One region of the Thermostichus sp. MS-CIW-15 genome, then DNA from elsewhere that is predicted to be linked to it. Evidence: riboswitches for the same ligand, from Rfam matches in the RefSeq annotation. Region 1 holds a riboswitch; the other holds the start of a gene.

Region 1 (7,508 bases):
GGCGGGAGCCAGTTGCCTGTCGGTGCTCACGGATGAGCGGTTTTTTCAGGGCAGCGGCGAGTACTTGCGCCAGATCCGCCAGGCGGTAGGGATCCCCATCTTGTGCAAGGAGTTCATCCTCTACCCTTACCAAATCCTCTGGGCCCGCACTCTGGGAGCGGATGCGGTGCTGTTGATTGCCGCCATTCTCTCGGATGCGGACTTGGGCTATTTTCTCAAGCTCATTCAGCAACTGGGCATGGCGGCTCTGTTGGAGGTGCACACTTGCCAAGAGTTGCAGCGGGTTTTGGCCTTGCCGCACCTGCAACAGGCCAAAGGACGGGTGCTGATCGGCATCAACAATCGGGATCTCAAAACCTTTGCGGTGGACTTGAACACGACGCGGGATCTCTTGGTCGCCCATCGGGAGCGCCTCGGCGATCTGCCGGTGGTCAGCGAGTCTGGCATCCACACCCCTGCTGACTTGCAGCAGTTGCGCAGTTGGGGGGTGCGCGCTGTGCTGGTGGGGGAAGCGCTGGTAACGCAGCCGGATCCCGGCCAAGCCGTCCGCTCCCTGTTGTCATCCCAGTAAGCCCAGGATTGTCAATGGATCCCAAGAAGGGCCTAGATCGATGAAACGTATTCCTGTGCCGGCTCACGTCCACTACGAATTTCTGCTGCGGGTTCTCGAGCGGCAAACGTTTCCCACTGTCGAAGAGCAGGATTTCGGCAACCGAGGCCGCACGCAAGAGCTGATCAACTCTCTGCGCAAAGCCCTGACCCAACAGTTGCAACTGGAAGAGGACTGGCGACAGCGGGGCTATCAGGTGGACTACCGCTGGAACATAGAGGAGCCTCAGCCACCCTCTTGACCTTCCAGCCCACTGGAAGGTTTAGCATCAAGCTGGTGGCATTGGGCTGGGGAGGTTTCCCAGGATGCAAGTTGTTTTGACGGTGCCGAAGCTGGCCTGCTCCGCTTGTGTGGACACCATCACGCAGGCGGTGCGGCAACAGGATCCCCAGGCGCAGGTGGAGGCGGATCCCAAGACCAAGCAGGTGCGGATTACGTCTGAGCAGCCGGAAAGTGTCTGGCGGCAGGTGCTCGCCCAAGTGGGCTATCCGCCGGCCTAGCGATTTTTCCCTTGCCCGTCGGCAGTAGCGGGACAAGGTTCACAGGTGTGGTTTTCCCCTGGTTGGGGGAAAGAGGGCTTTTGCTATTAATTTTTGCTCTGAGGACAGCCATGTCTGATTCGGGTTCCCATTCCGCTGCCCCCGGCCTGTCCGCCTCATCTGCTGGCGGCACTTGGCGCTTGGCTATCCAGGGCATGAGCTGCGCCTCCTGCACTGCCGTCATTGAACAGGCCCTCAGTCGCGTGCGGGGCGTTACGGCACAAGCGGTCAACTTTGCCAGCGAGCAGGCCATCGTGCGAGGGGATCCCCGGCTGGTGAATCCGCAAGCCTTGATCCGGGCGGTGGAGCAGGCGGGGTATCAGGCGCGCCTTATCCAGGAGGATTGGCAGCTGGACGATCTGTCGGATCCAGAGCGGATCGCCCAACGGGCCGCAGAACGGGAACTGAAGCTCAAGGTGGCGATAGGGGTGGGCATCAGCACGGTGCTGGTGATCGGATCCCTGCCGATGATGCTGGGGATGGACATCCCGGGCTTTCCCATGTGGCTGCACAATCCTGGGTTGCAGTTGCTGCTGACGGCGCCGGTGCAGTTTTGGGTGGGCAAGCATTTTTATCGAGGCGCTTGGGCCGCTTGGCAACGGCGCTCGGCGGATATGAACACGCTGGTGGCCTTGGGGACGAGCGCGGCTTTCTTCTATTCCATTTTCCCAACGGTTTTCCCCGACTATTTTCACCGGCAAGGACTGCACCCGGATGTCTATTATGAGGTGTCGGCGGTGGTCACCACCCTGATTCTGGTGGGCAAGTGGATGGAGCAACGGGCCAAAAGGCAAACCTCTGAGGCCATTCGCAAGCTGATCGGGCTGCAACCGAAAACGGCAAGGGTAATTCGCCAGGGGGTGGAGCAGGATATTCCGATTCGGGAAGTGCAGGTGGGGGATCGGATCCGGGTGCGCCCCGGCGAGAAGGTGCCGGTGGATGGGGTAATCCTAGAGGGATCCTCCACCCTCGACGAGTCGATGGTGACCGGCGAGAGCCTGCCTGTTGTCAAATCGGCGGGGGATGAGGTGATTGGGGCAACGCTGAATCAGACGGGCAGCTTTGTGATGGAAGCGCGGCGGGTGGGCAAAGACACAGTTCTGGCCCAGATCGTGCGCTTGGTGCAGGAAGCTCAGGGATCCAAAGCTCCGATTCAACAGTTGGCGGATCGGGTCACCTCCTGGTTTGTGCCGGCGGTGATTGGGGTGGCAGTTCTAACTTTTGTGCTCTGGTGGGTGCTGGCCGATAACCCGACACTGGCCTTGGTGAACACAATTGGGGTGCTGATCATCGCCTGCCCTTGCGCGCTGGGGTTGGCGACCCCCACCTCGATCCTGGTGGCCGTGGGACGAGGGGCGGAATTGGGGATCCTGGTGAAAAGTGCCGACAGCCTGGAATTGGCCCACGACTTGCGCACGGTGGTCTTGGACAAAACCGGCACCCTGACCGAAGGTCGTCCCACTGTCACCGATATTTGGGCTAATGGCTCCTCTCCCCTGACGGTGTTGCGCCTGGCAGCGGCAGTGGAGCGGCACTCGGAACATCCTTTGGCCCAGGCGGTGGTGCAGAAAGCCGAAGCGGAAAAAATTGCCATCCCTCCTGCCCAGCATTTTCAGGCAAGGATAGGCAGTGGGGCAGAAGCCTGGGTGGAAGACCAGTGGATCCGCATCGGTCGGCTGAGCTGGCTACAGGAGATGGGGATCCCTTGGGATCCCTCTTGGTCAGAGCGGGTTCAGAATTGGGAAAGCCAGGGCAAAACGGTGATCGGCGTAGCGCAATCCCAGAGTCTGGTGGGGCTGTTGGCCATTGCCGATCCGCTCAAACCCACCTCTCCTGAGGCAGTGCAACAGCTGCAACAGATGGGTCTAGAGGTGATCCTGCTGACCGGGGATAACCCCACCACGGCCCAAGCGGTTGCTCGGCAAGCAGGCATTCAGCGGGTAATTGCCCAAGTCCGTCCGGATCAGAAGGCAGCTTACATACGCAGCCTAAGACAACCGCGACGGCGGGTGGCGATGGTGGGAGATGGCATTAACGATGCTCCAGCTCTGGCAGAAGCTGATGTGGGGATCGCCATCGGTACGGGTACGGATGTGGCGATGGCCGCCAGCGATATTACCCTCATGTCGGGGGATCTGCGGGGAGTCGCCACTGCCATTCAACTCAGTCGGGCCACCCTCAACAACATCCGCCAGAACCTCTTCTTCGCCTTTATCTACAATACGCTGGGGATCCCGATTGCCGCTGGGGCGCTCTATCCCTTTACAGGCTGGTTGCTCAACCCTATGCTGGCGGGGGCAGCCATGGCCCTGAGTTCCGTTTCGGTGGTCGCCAATGCCCTGCGCCTGCGACACTTTCAGCCCCCCAGACCAGCGGGCCGGCGTTAGGCCCTCTCCCAGGGGCAAGGGGGATTAGCGCGGCAACAGTTTTGCTGCCCTTTGAGCATGAGTCTGCCGTACCGCTCATGCCTCAGGGCTATCTTCTGGCAGACAAGGACATCCCCCCCAGGGGGCTTGGTGAACGACAAGCGGCAAGCTAACCTAAAAGGCTCAGGCAGACTGGGGAAAGCGCGGTGCAAATCCGCCACTGTGACGCAACTGTGATGGGATCCCTCCCTCAGCCAGAACACCCACCTGCCGTTGTCCTGTACCCCTTGCGATTCACAAGGAACGGAGTTTTTTGTGTTGGATGTCCTCAGTTTTTCCCCTCCCCGTGCGGTTGGGCAGTTTTCTTCTCCTGCCTTGCCCCTGTTGCTCATCGGCCATGGATCCCGTGACCCTGAAGGGCAGCAAGCCTTTCTGGAGCTGGCCCAAGTTTATCAATCCCTCACCCCCCATCGGCCGGTGATCCCCTGCTTTTTGGAGCTAGCCCAGCCCAGTATTGCCCAGGGGGTGGAACAATGCTTGGCCCAAGGGTGGCAGGAGATCGTGGCCCTGCCGCTGCTGCTTTTTGGGGCGCGCCACAACAAGTTCGACGTGACGGTGGAGCTGGATCGTCTGCAGGCCCTCCACCCGCAGTTGCGCATCCACTACGGCGGGCCGCTGGGGATCCGGGTCGAGATCTTGCAACTGTTGCGGGAGCGATTGGCCACTCTGCTGGCTGCCCAGCCGCAGCAGATCCCAGGGGCGGAAACGGTGTTGCTGTTTGTCGGTCGCGGCTCCAGCGATCCCGAAGCCAATGCCGAAGCCTGTAAGCTGGCCCGGCTGCTTTGGGAAGGATCCGGGTTTGCTGCCGTGGAAACCTGCTTTATCGGCATCACCCATCCCCGCCTGCCGGTGGGTCTGGAGCGGGCCCTCTCTTGGCAGCCGCGCCGGGTGGTTGTGCTGCCCTATTTTCTCTTTACAGGGGTGCTGGTGAAAAAAATCGAGGCGGCGGTGCAAGAACGGCGACGCCAATACCCCGAGATCGACTGGCTGATGCTGCCGGAATTGGGCCTTGTGGACGCGGTGCTGCACAGCCTGCAGCAACTGGAGCAGGAAGCTCTCCAGGGCCAAACCCTGATGAACTGCCACCTCTGCAAGTTTCGCCTGGCGGTGAGCGCAGAGCTGGGAGCGGGGCATACTCATCACCATGACCATGACTCCTATGGGCACGGATCCCATCACCATCACTCTCACCATCACCACAACCACGGCCATACCCCCGCAGCAGCAGCGGATCCCTGGGCCGAATTGCAGAGCTACCACCAGCGGGCTTGGCAAGTGCCCTAAGCGAGAAACAGAGGCTGCCGGCGGGATAAACTGAGATGCAGGCAGGCGATCTGTGAACCTGACCTCTGGTTCTCCTGCTCCGGTGGTTCTGCTAGCGAAAAAACAGAAACGATGATGTTCTCCCGCTCCTCTTGGGTCTCAGGTGCCGCTGCCGCGGGGAGCGGGATCTTTGTCTTCGCGTTGGTGGTGGGCCTGCTGGATCAGATCCTGCCGACCCTGCCCAAGGTTTCCCTGTCCTTGGCTGGGATCCCTGGGCTCCTGGCTGCAATTGGGGCCTCCTACGGGGTTTGGCGGCTGGTTCAGATGGGTCTGCAGTCGCATTCCTGGCCTGACTTTCGAGAATCGCTGTTGGCGGCTGTGTCTCCCTTTGATCCCGCCGATTATGGCGGCAACCCTCGGCAACCCGAGGAGGATTCTCTCCCTTTGCAGTCGGTTGACGAGGATCCTCAAACCCAGATCCGCGATCGACAAATTCTTGATCAAGCTGAGCAGCAGACGGAAACTGAAACCGAAGTAAGCGAACACACTCAAGTAAGACTGCAGGGCGAGCAGCACCAGGATCAAGCTTCGCAGGCCAAGGCCCAACAGTTGCAGCCCCTACAAGAATTGTCATCACCTTCTTCCCCAAGCCCTGAGTCGGCAAAACCCACACCAGAGCCAGAGCTCAACCAAAAACTTCGCCAACTCCAGATGCAGGTCGCCACTCTGAAAATAGAACTGGAACTCCAAGAAATCCAACTGCAGCAGTTGGAGGTGAGGCGGACTCGGCTTCAGCAGCAGAAGCAGAAACTCAAGCACGTTCTGCGTCGCACGGCGTCCGAAAATCAAAGGCTGCGCTTCTTACAGGAGCAAAAAGCCCGGCAACTGGAGCAAACTCAGCAAGAGCTGCAAGCTTTGCGGGAGTCCTACCGCGCCTTGCAAGTTCTACAGGAAATAAGCTCCACCCTAACCCAAAACCCATCTCACGAAAGGGCGGAAACGGAGTCCTCTGGATCCTCCGACTAGCCGACCCGCTTTAGAACAAATACACTCCCCTCGCTGCCCCGACCCAGCCGCAAGTCTTCATCCAAATAGGTGATATCCAGCCAACCCCTTGGCTCGCGGCGGCGAACGTCGATCTGCACCGCCGGGATCCGTTTGGGATCCCGCTCGAGCAGATAGAGAAAACTCTCGATCTCGTAGCTCATCAAGGCCTGGGATCCGAGCACCAAGCGCTCGAAAATGACCCTGACCCGGCATTCCGACTCTGGGTAGAAGCGGGCCGCCACCGCCACAACTCCCCGGGGCAGCCAAGCCTGCAGCCAGCCGGATCCCTGGATCTCCGCCACGTTAAAGACCCGCCCAGCTTTGGCCCGAATGCACTGGTAGATCTCGCCGGTGGTCAGAAGGGGCAACTGGGCCAGCCGCAGCAGGTCTGTGCTGGTGGTAAATAGGGTAAGCCAGTTCCCCTCCAACTGTTCAGGAACAGAGGTTGGCCTGGGGGTGGGGTTGAGCGCCTCCAAAGCAGCAATGTGAGACAAGATCTGGGCTTTCTGGTCAGGGGAAACCTTCCGGCCTCGGTCAGCCCCCTCCAGCAGGCGCAACAGGGCCAGCTTTTGCTCAGCCAAAGACTCAGGCATGGGCACACTCCACAGGCACCGGCCCTATTCTAGAGAACACGGGATCCCTCTGCCCTCAACCCTCCGCTTCCACCGGCTTCAGATTTAGATTTATTAGATCCGCCACCTGCTCGTACCCCAAGCCGGCCCGCACCAGCAGCGGCTCCGGCCCCGTGAGATCGATCACCGTCGAGACCTGGGCCCGATAGGGAGCCTCGTCATCCAGCACCAAATCCACCTGTTTCTCCAACTGTCGCATTTCCTCGGCGGTAAAGATTCCCCCCTCTTCCCAATCCCCAGCAGAGTCAAAACCCACCTCCAAAGAGCCGACGGGATCCCCGCCCAGCTTGGCCGAGGTGGAGACGATGGGATTGCCCAGCTCGGCCAACAGCGCCTGACAGATGGCCGAATCGGGCACGCGGATGCCGGTGGTTTTCCGCTTGGGATCCATGACCAACTTGGGCACCAGCTTGGTGGCCGGCAGCAAAAACGTAAACGGGCCCGGGATCAGCCGCCGCATCAGCCGATAGGCGGGATCGCTCACTTGGGCATACTGGGCAATTTGGGAAAGCGAAGGGCACAAAAAGGTGAGGGGCTTGTCGTTGGAAAGCCGCTTGAGACGCCTTACCCGCTCCACCGCCTGCTTGTGGGTGACATCGCAGCCAATGGCATAGACCGTATCGGTGGGGTAAAGCATGACCGCCCCTTCCCCCAGAGCGGCTGCAATCCGTTGGATGGAACGGGCCTGGGGATGCTGTGGATGGAGCTTAAAATACTCGGCCATTCGGGAGAAAAAAGCAAAACCTCAAGACTCGGAGCGGCTAGGGCTTTCCACCACTTCCGCAACTCCCCCAGAACGAGGGGTAGGCGGCACCGACAGGGATCCCTGCGGCCAATCTTTTAGCCGTTGCATCAGCGCTTGAATATGCAGACGAGGCAAATAGGGCCAGTCGCCTGCTTCCTCCAAATCCTGAAGCACCCGATAGAGCTCTTGCCGGGTGTTGGGCAAAGACTCTCGGAAGGCCCCCTCCAAAATCGTGCGGTGCAGATC
Region 2 (7,508 bases), on a different contig from region 1:
CCAGCAGCTTTTGGGGATGAAACCACTGCGCCGGGTTGAGCAGGTCTCACACCCAATGTACGGCTTAGGGGGCTAGCTCTATGGACAAAGCTGATCGTACATGGGCCCATCTTAATGCTCAAGGCCATCCGCATATGGTAGATATTAGCCACAAATCGGTGTCTTTGCGAACGGCCACAGCACGGGCAAGAGTTCAACTGCCACCTGCTCTCAGATCCTATGTTGTTGGCCAAGATATCCACCTGAAAAAAGGACCGGTATTTCAGACAGCAACCATTGCCGGTACAATGGCTGTTAAAAGAACTGACCAACTGATCCCCTTTTGTCATCAGATCCCTGTTGAAGACTGCACCTTTGATATCACAATTGATGATCACTTGCTTGTAACCATCCACTGCACTGTCAAGACCAGCGCTAAGACAGGGGTTGAAATGGAAGCTCTCTGTGGTGCGGCAACAGCAGCGCTGACAATCTATGACATGTGCAAGTCGGTGTCGCCCCATATCTGCATCCAGGAGATCCGCCTAGTAACTAAGTCCGGCGGCAAAAACGCCCTCCTGGAACGTCCCCTCTATGGCTTGGTGCTCACAGGGGGACGTAGCAAGCGCATGGGTCGCGATAAAGCGCTGCTGAACCCTTTTGGCAAACCCCACGCCGCCTATCTCTATGAACTGCTGCAGCCCTACTGCCAGCAGGTTTACTTGTCAGCGCGTGCCGGTCAGTGGTCGGGCACAGCTCTAGAGCTCTTGCCCACACTACCAGATCTAGTAGAAAGCGTTGGCCCGATCAGTGGCCTATTGACTGCCTTGAATACTCATCCTGAAGCTAACTGGTTGGTTGTTGCCTGTGATCTACTGAACCTTCGGTCAGAAACAATCCAAAAGCTGCTGGATCACTACCAAGCCGAAACAATCGCAACTTGCTATGTTAACCCCGAGCGCGGCTTCCCGGAAGCTCTTTGCGCCATCTATACTCCTCAAGCTGCAGCGGTACTAGAAAGGGCTTACGCGGAAGGGGTGTACTGCCCTGTGGAAATCCTCAGCAGGCAGCCCTGCACCCTAGTTACCCCCAACCATGAGGTCGAGCTCATGAACGTCAATACCGCCGAGGAGTATGCCACTTTCCAATCAGTTTGGGGTAGTTGCAGCCATGGTAACTCAATCTGTCCTAAGTAAGACCGTAACAATTCAATATGTAGCAGTGCTGCGGGAACAGGCTCAGCGGAGCAGCGAAGTGCTGCAAACCAGTGCAGCAAACTACCTAGAGCTCTATCAGCAGCTGCAAGCAAAGTATGGATTTTCGCTAGCAGCGGAGGACGTTAAGGTTGCTGTCAATCATGAGTTCTGTGACTTGACTAGGCCGATAGATGAAGGTGCCTTGGTAGTTTTCATTCCACCAGTTTGTGGGGGCTAAATGCTGCGTTTTCTAATTGTGGATAGCACCATCCAGCCAGCTGAACTCAGTCGTTTGCTCGTCAATAACACAGCGGGTGCCTTAGTAACCTTCGAGGGCTGGGTACGCAACCACAGCCAGGGCAAACCTGTTCTCAGCTTGGAGTACGAAGTCTACGAGATCCTTGCCCAGAAGGAGGGCGAGAAGATCCTCCGAGAAGCCCACGCCAAGTTTGGCCTCTGCGGTGCTGTTGCCTGTCACCGCCAGGGTCATCTTGCAATTGGTGATATTGCGGTTTGGGTTGGTGCTACAGCTGAACATCGCGGCGCCGCTTTTGCTGGAGCACGTTACATCATTGATGCAATCAAGGAGCGCTTGCCCATTTGGAAAAAAGAGTACTACTGGGGTGAGCCGCCGCGTTGGGTTTTGTGTCAGAAAGCAAAGCCTTTGTTCCAGCAATTCCATAAGAACGCTATTGCTCGGCAGCCTTGCGGCGATACCCCCTAGCCTCTCTGCTAGTATCAGTGAGGTACCTGACCTGGGGCTGTAGCTCAGCCTGGATAGAGCAAGCGCCTCCTAAGCGCTAGGTCGGCGGTTCAAATCCGCCCAGTCCCGCTAAAACCAGTGATAGGATAAAGTCTACTGTCGGTTCTGACGGGGATCAGCCGTCAGAGGCAACGGGGAAAGTGCAGTGAGAATCTGCCGCTGTCCCGCAGCTGTGAGCCGGTTTTGGACTTGGGATCCCTAGTTCGTTGTTGCAAGAGGCCTTGAGACGCAAGCCAGCCCCTCCAAAACTGAGCAAGTCAGAATGCCCGCCGGCGGTTTTTCCACAGTTCACCATATCTGCGAGGTACAGATATGCTCCCCATTTTGACGTTAGCCCGTTCCCGTCTCGAAGTTTTTTCATCGGCCTGCTTACGGATTTTCGACGCTCTCGGATCGTAGGCACTCAGTCAAAAGCGCGGACAAGAGAGCTGAGCAGTTAGCTCAGGGGCAGCTAGGAGGACGGTTGCTCGCTTTGGTTGCACAAAAGAGTCCTCTGGGCATCCCCCTGTGCAGAGTGGGCAAGCCGCCAGGGTGAAGGAACGCCTTGACAGCTCCGGCAGGTTTCCTGGCCTAGGGAAAACCTTCTGCCGGGATGCCACCGATAGGCATGTCGGCGGCCATCTCTTGCTGCCTAGGTTGGATGACAACTGGCGGCAACCTCAATTACCGAATTCGATTCAGGACAAGGTACCTTATGGCCATTGAAACTCAAACCCTAGGCTATGCCCGCATGGGCAAGCGCCGCGAGCTGAAGAAAGCCCTGGAGGCCTTTTGGGGCGGCACCCTGGAGGCGGAAGCCTTGTTGGCGACGCTGCAGGATCTGGAGAGTCAGGCCTGGCGAACCCAGCGACAGGCCAACCTCGACCACATTGCCGTAGGAGATCAAACCCTCTACGACCACGTTTTGGACTGGGCCACCTGGCTGGGGCTGATTCCCTCCCGGTTTCAGAGCTTATCAGGCCTGGAGCGCTACTTTGCCATGGCGCGGGGGCAGGAGGGGCTGCCGGCCTTGGAAATGACCAAGTGGTTTGACACCAACTACCACTACCTGGTGCCGGAAATTGAGGCCGACGCGATCCCTCAGGCCCATTTCGACGACTTCCTGGCCACGGTGCGACGGGCGCAAGGGATCCTAGGAAACCGCACCAGCCCCGTCCTCCTCAGTCCGGTTACCCTTCTTGCTCTAAGCCAGCGCTCTGGCGAGTTGCGGGGGGATCTGGAGAAGCTGCTTCCTCTCTACAGAGAACTCTTGCAGGAGCTGCAGCGCCTGGGGATCCGGGAAGTGCAAGTCCATGAGCCCATCTTGGTGACCAGCGAAGGCAAAAGTCTTCAGGAAGCGGTGGAGCAGACCTACCGCTGGCTTGCAAGCGTGGGGATCCCTCTCCACCTGGTTACCTACTTTGACGACTTGGGGGAGACTTACCCCTGGGCGGTGGAGCTTCCGGTAGCTGGCCTCAGCCTCGACTTCACCCGCGGCCACAACCTGGAACTGGTCAGAGCCCACGGCTTCCCCGCCGACAAGATCCTGGGGGCGGGGGTAGTGGACGGGCGCAACGTCTGGCAGATCCAGCCCAAAGCCGTTCTGGCCACTCTGCAAGAGCTGCAAGCCCTAGCCCCCAACCTGCGGGTGCAGCCTTCTTGCTCGCTCCAATTTGTGCCCCACGACGCTGCTCTGGAAACCCACCTGCCAGAGCCTTTGCGCAATGTTCTCAGCTTTGCCGAGCAGAAGCTGGCCGAGGTGGTTCTGCTGGCCCGCACCCTCAACGGCGAAGACACCGCCGCCCAGCAGCAGGAGCTGGAGCAGCAGTGGCAGGCCTTCCAGGACTTCAATCCCCCCAACTCTACAGTGCGCCAGGCCTTGGCCAACCTGACGGCGCAGGACTTCCAGCGCTCCCTTCCCTACGAGCAGCGTATAGGCCGGCAGGTCAAGCTGCCACCGCTGCCGACCACCACCATCGGCTCTTTTCCCCAAACCCCCGAAGTCCGGCAGTGGCGGGTCAAGTACAAAAAGGGCGAGATCTCCCAGGCCGAATACGAAGCTGCCATCGACGCCGAAATTGCCAAGTGCATCCGCATCCAAGAAGAAATTGGCCTGGATGTGCTGGTGCATGGTGAGTTCGAGCGCACCGACATGGTGGAATACTTCGCCCAACAACTGCAGGGCTTTGCCTTTACCGAGCACGGCTGGGTGCAGAGCTATGGCAGCCGCTGCGTGCGTCCCCCCATTCTCTACGGCGACGTGTCTCGCCCTCGCCCCATGACGGTGCGGGAGTTCAAGGTGGCCCAATCTCTGACTCAAAAGCCGGTCAAGGGGATGCTGACAGGGCCGGTAACCATGCTCAACTGGTCCTTCCCCCGCGTTGACGTTTCCCGTCGCGAGCAGGCCCTGCAAATTGCCCTGGCCCTGCGGGCAGAGGTAGCCGACTTGGAAGCTGCCGGAGCCGCGATGGTGCAGGTGGACGAGCCAGCGCTGCGAGAGGGGCTGCCCTTGAAAAAAGAGCGCTGGCCAGAATACTTAAGTTGGGCGGTGGAGGCCTTCCGCCTGACTACCGCTGGCGCCAAGCCCGAAACCCAGATCCACACCCACATGTGCTACTCGGAGTTCGGGGACATCATCGAGCACATCGAGCGTCTGGATGCCGACGTCCTCTCCATCGAAAACAGCCGCAGCAGCAACAAAACCTTGCTGCAGATTGCCCAAGCCGGCTATCGCCACCAGGTAGGCAACGGCGTTTACGACGTTCACAGCCCGGCGGTGCCCGACACCGAGCAGATTCTCCGGCAACTGCGCCTGGGAGTGGCCCACTTGCCGCTAGAGCAAACCTGGGTCAACCCCGACTGCGGCCTAAAAACCCGCCGCTGGGAGGAAGTGATCCCTGCCCTGAAAAACATGGTGGCAGCCACTCAGCGTCTAAGGGAGGAGCTCCAGGCCACCTAGCCCCCGGCAAGGTTGCTCAGGCCAGCGTCTCCTCCGCGGGCAACCGTGCGGCTACGACACTCCTAGGCCGCCTTGCGGCTGGCAAATAGGGCAAGATGAGAGTGGGGCTTTGCTCCGCTGGATCAACGGAGGCCAGAAGGGATCCCCGCTGTGTCTGTTGCCACCGCAGCAACAATCATCAATTGCCATCTCTAGCCATCTCAAGGTAGTTCTAATGAATCCAACACTCTGGGTTTTTTGGGGCCTAGTCCTGCTCCTAGCTATAGGATTGGGAGCCTACCTGTTGACCGCCCGCAAGTACCGCTCTCCTGAATCGGTAGCCCGCGCCTACGACGAATGGACGCGAGACGGGATCCTGGAGTTCTACTGGGGCGAGCATATTCACCTGGGCCACTACGGATCCCCGCCGCGGCGGAAGAACTTCATCCAGGCCAAGCACGACTTTGTCCACGAGATGGTGCGCTGGGGCGGGCTGGATCGGCTGCCGCCGGGGACGACGGTGTTGGATGTGGGCTGCGGCATTGGCGGTAGTTGTCGCATCTTGGCCCGCGACTATGGCTTTGTGGTGACCGGCATCACCATCAGCCCGCAGCAGGTGCAGCGGGCCCAGGAGCTCACCCCCCCCGATCTGCCCGTCCGGTTTCAGGTGGCCGACGCCCTCAACCTGCCCTTCCCCGACGCCAGCTTTGATGTGGTCTGGTCCATCGAGGCGGGGCCCCACATGCCGGACAAGGCTCGCTACGCCAGCGAGATGCTGCGGGTGCTCAAGCCAGGCGGCATCTTGGTGGTGGCGGACTGGAACCAGCGCGACGACCGTCAAAAGCCCCTCAACTTCTGGGAGCGGCTGGTGATGCGGCAGTTGTTGGATCAGTGGTCGCACCCCGCCTTTTCCAGCATCGAGGGGTTTGCCGAACAGTTGCAAGCCACGGGCCTGGTGGAAGGACAGGTGCAAACTGCCGACTGGACGCAAGAAACTCTTCCTTCTTGGCTGGATTCCATCTGGCAGGGGGTTGTCCGTCCCGAAGGGTTGCTGAAGTTTGGCTTGGTGGGCTTGATCAAGTCGCTGCGGGAGGTGCCCACTTTCTTGCTCATGCGCCTGGCCTTCGGCACTGGCCTCTGCCGCTTTGGCATGTTCCGAGCGGTGCGGGCCGCCACGCCGGCAAACTCCGCCCGCCCAGAAGTAGTTGCCCACAGCACTCAGCACTAGAAATGACAACCCTTGCTCCCACTCCGACTACCTTGGCAGCCGTTTACGACGTGATCATCGTCGGCGGCGGCATTGCGGGCTTGACCCTAGCTTGTGCCCTGCAGGGATCCGGCCTGCGCTTGGCCCTCATTGAGGCCCAGTCGGCTGAGGCAGTCAGGCAGCGCCCCTTGGCCTATGCCCTTTCGCCGTTGTCGATCCGCATCTTTCGGGCCATCGGGGTGTGGGAGGCGCTGGCTCCCCACATCACACCCTTTGCCCAGGTGATTCTGACCGACGCCGACGCTCCCCAGCGGGTGACGTTTAGGCCGGAGGATGTGGGGGAAACGGCAGTTTTCTACTGCGGCGAACATGCTCGGCTGCAGCAGGTGCTCCAGGAGCGGGTGGCTGCCGATCCCCAGATCACCTGCTACTACGAAGCCAGGGTGGAGAGCGTAACCTACGGGGAGGCTGCGGCTGAGGTAGAGCTGGAAACGACCCAAGGCCGCCGCCGGCTGGCCGCCTCCCTGGTGGTAGCCGCCGATGGCCTGCGCTCCCAAGTGCGCCAGCGGGCAGGGATCCCGAGCGACGGCTGGGACTACTGGCAGTCGTGTATCACCGCCCTGGTGGCCCCTGCCCAAGACCACCAAAACGTCGCCTACGAGCGCTTTTGGCCTGCCGGCCCCTTCGCCATCCTGCCCCTGCCCGGCAACCGCTGCCAGGTGGTCTGGATCCTGCCCCACGAGCAGGCCAAGGCCACGCTGGCCCTTTCCCAGGCCGACTTCTTGGCCGAGATGCAGCGCTACTACGGCGACCAGGGCGGCTACCTTACCTTGCTGAACCCGCCCCAAGTCTTCCCGGCCCGCCTGCGCCAGAGCCGCCGCTACTATCAGCACCGCCTGGCTTTGGTGGGGGACGCCGCTCACCACTGTCATCCCGTAGCTGGCCAAGGGCTGAACCTCGGCATCCGCGATGCCGCTGCCTTGGCCCAAGTGTTGCTGGACGCCTGGAGACGACAGGAGGATTTGGGAGAGGTCCAAGTCCTGCGGCGCTACGGTCGCCGTCGCCGCTGGGAAAACTGGGTGGTGTTGCTCTTTACGGATCTCCTCACCCGCACTTTCTCCAACTCCTACTGGCCCCTGGTGGTCTTGCGGCGCTTGGTTTTGATAGGGATGATACGCTTTCCGCCGCTGCGGCGCTTTTTGCTGCGCCTGATGACCGGGCTGTGGGGCAGCCCTCCCTACAGCCCCAGTTCCTCCTTGGCCTTCTGAGCTGCCCAAAGCACCTCCGCATCGGCGGCCTCTGACCAATCGGGATCGGCGATCTCGGCGTAGAACCTCTGGTCGTAGGAGCGGGTTTGCACCACCACCGGCATGGGCACGGCATGGCCGAGAACCAGGGCCTGCTGTTTGGAATCCAGCTTGGCCAGCACCGTTTTCAAGTTCTGGC

What was found. Region 1 has a riboswitch for cobalamin ahead of ACVW0R_RS12750 (sirohydrochlorin chelatase). Riboswitches for the same ligand answer to the same signal wherever they lie in the genome.
Region 2: it holds a riboswitch for cobalamin, as region 1 does, so the genes downstream of both, metE (5-methyltetrahydropteroyltriglutamate--homocysteine S-methyltransferase) here and ACVW0R_RS12750 (sirohydrochlorin chelatase) in region 1, are expected to answer to the same signal.

The regions. Positions count from the first base shown of each region.
Region 1 covers NZ_JBSSDI010000048.1:4,016-11,523, reverse strand. The annotation lists gene trpC (indole-3-glycerol phosphate synthase TrpC) at 1-571, shown strand, start outside; gene ACVW0R_RS12765 (DUF5340 domain-containing protein) at 612-851, shown strand; gene ACVW0R_RS12760 (heavy-metal-associated domain-containing protein) at 916-1,110, shown strand; gene ACVW0R_RS12755 (heavy metal translocating P-type ATPase) at 1,221-3,536, shown strand; cobalamin riboswitch at 3,665-3,800, shown strand; gene ACVW0R_RS12750 (sirohydrochlorin chelatase) at 3,831-4,859, shown strand; gene ACVW0R_RS12745 (hypothetical protein) at 4,971-5,864, shown strand; gene ACVW0R_RS12740 (PAP/fibrillin family protein) at 5,861-6,478, opposite strand; gene ACVW0R_RS12735 (L-threonylcarbamoyladenylate synthase) at 6,534-7,241, opposite strand; gene ACVW0R_RS12730 (hypothetical protein) at 7,263-7,508, opposite strand, start outside.
Region 2 covers NZ_JBSSDI010000019.1:3,849-11,356, forward strand. The annotation lists gene moaA (GTP 3',8-cyclase MoaA) at 1-76, shown strand, start outside; gene moaC (cyclic pyranopterin monophosphate synthase MoaC) at 81-1,175, shown strand; gene ACVW0R_RS08425 (MoaD/ThiS family protein) at 1,150-1,413, shown strand; gene ACVW0R_RS08430 (molybdopterin synthase catalytic subunit) at 1,414-1,899, shown strand; tRNA gene ACVW0R_RS08435 (tRNA-Arg) at 1,933-2,007, shown strand; cobalamin riboswitch at 2,022-2,226, shown strand; gene metE (5-methyltetrahydropteroyltriglutamate--homocysteine S-methyltransferase) at 2,633-4,876, shown strand; gene ACVW0R_RS08445 (methyltransferase domain-containing protein) at 5,091-6,083, shown strand; gene ACVW0R_RS08450 (FAD-dependent hydroxylase) at 6,086-7,330, shown strand; gene ACVW0R_RS08455 (helicase HerA domain-containing protein) at 7,300-7,508, opposite strand, start outside.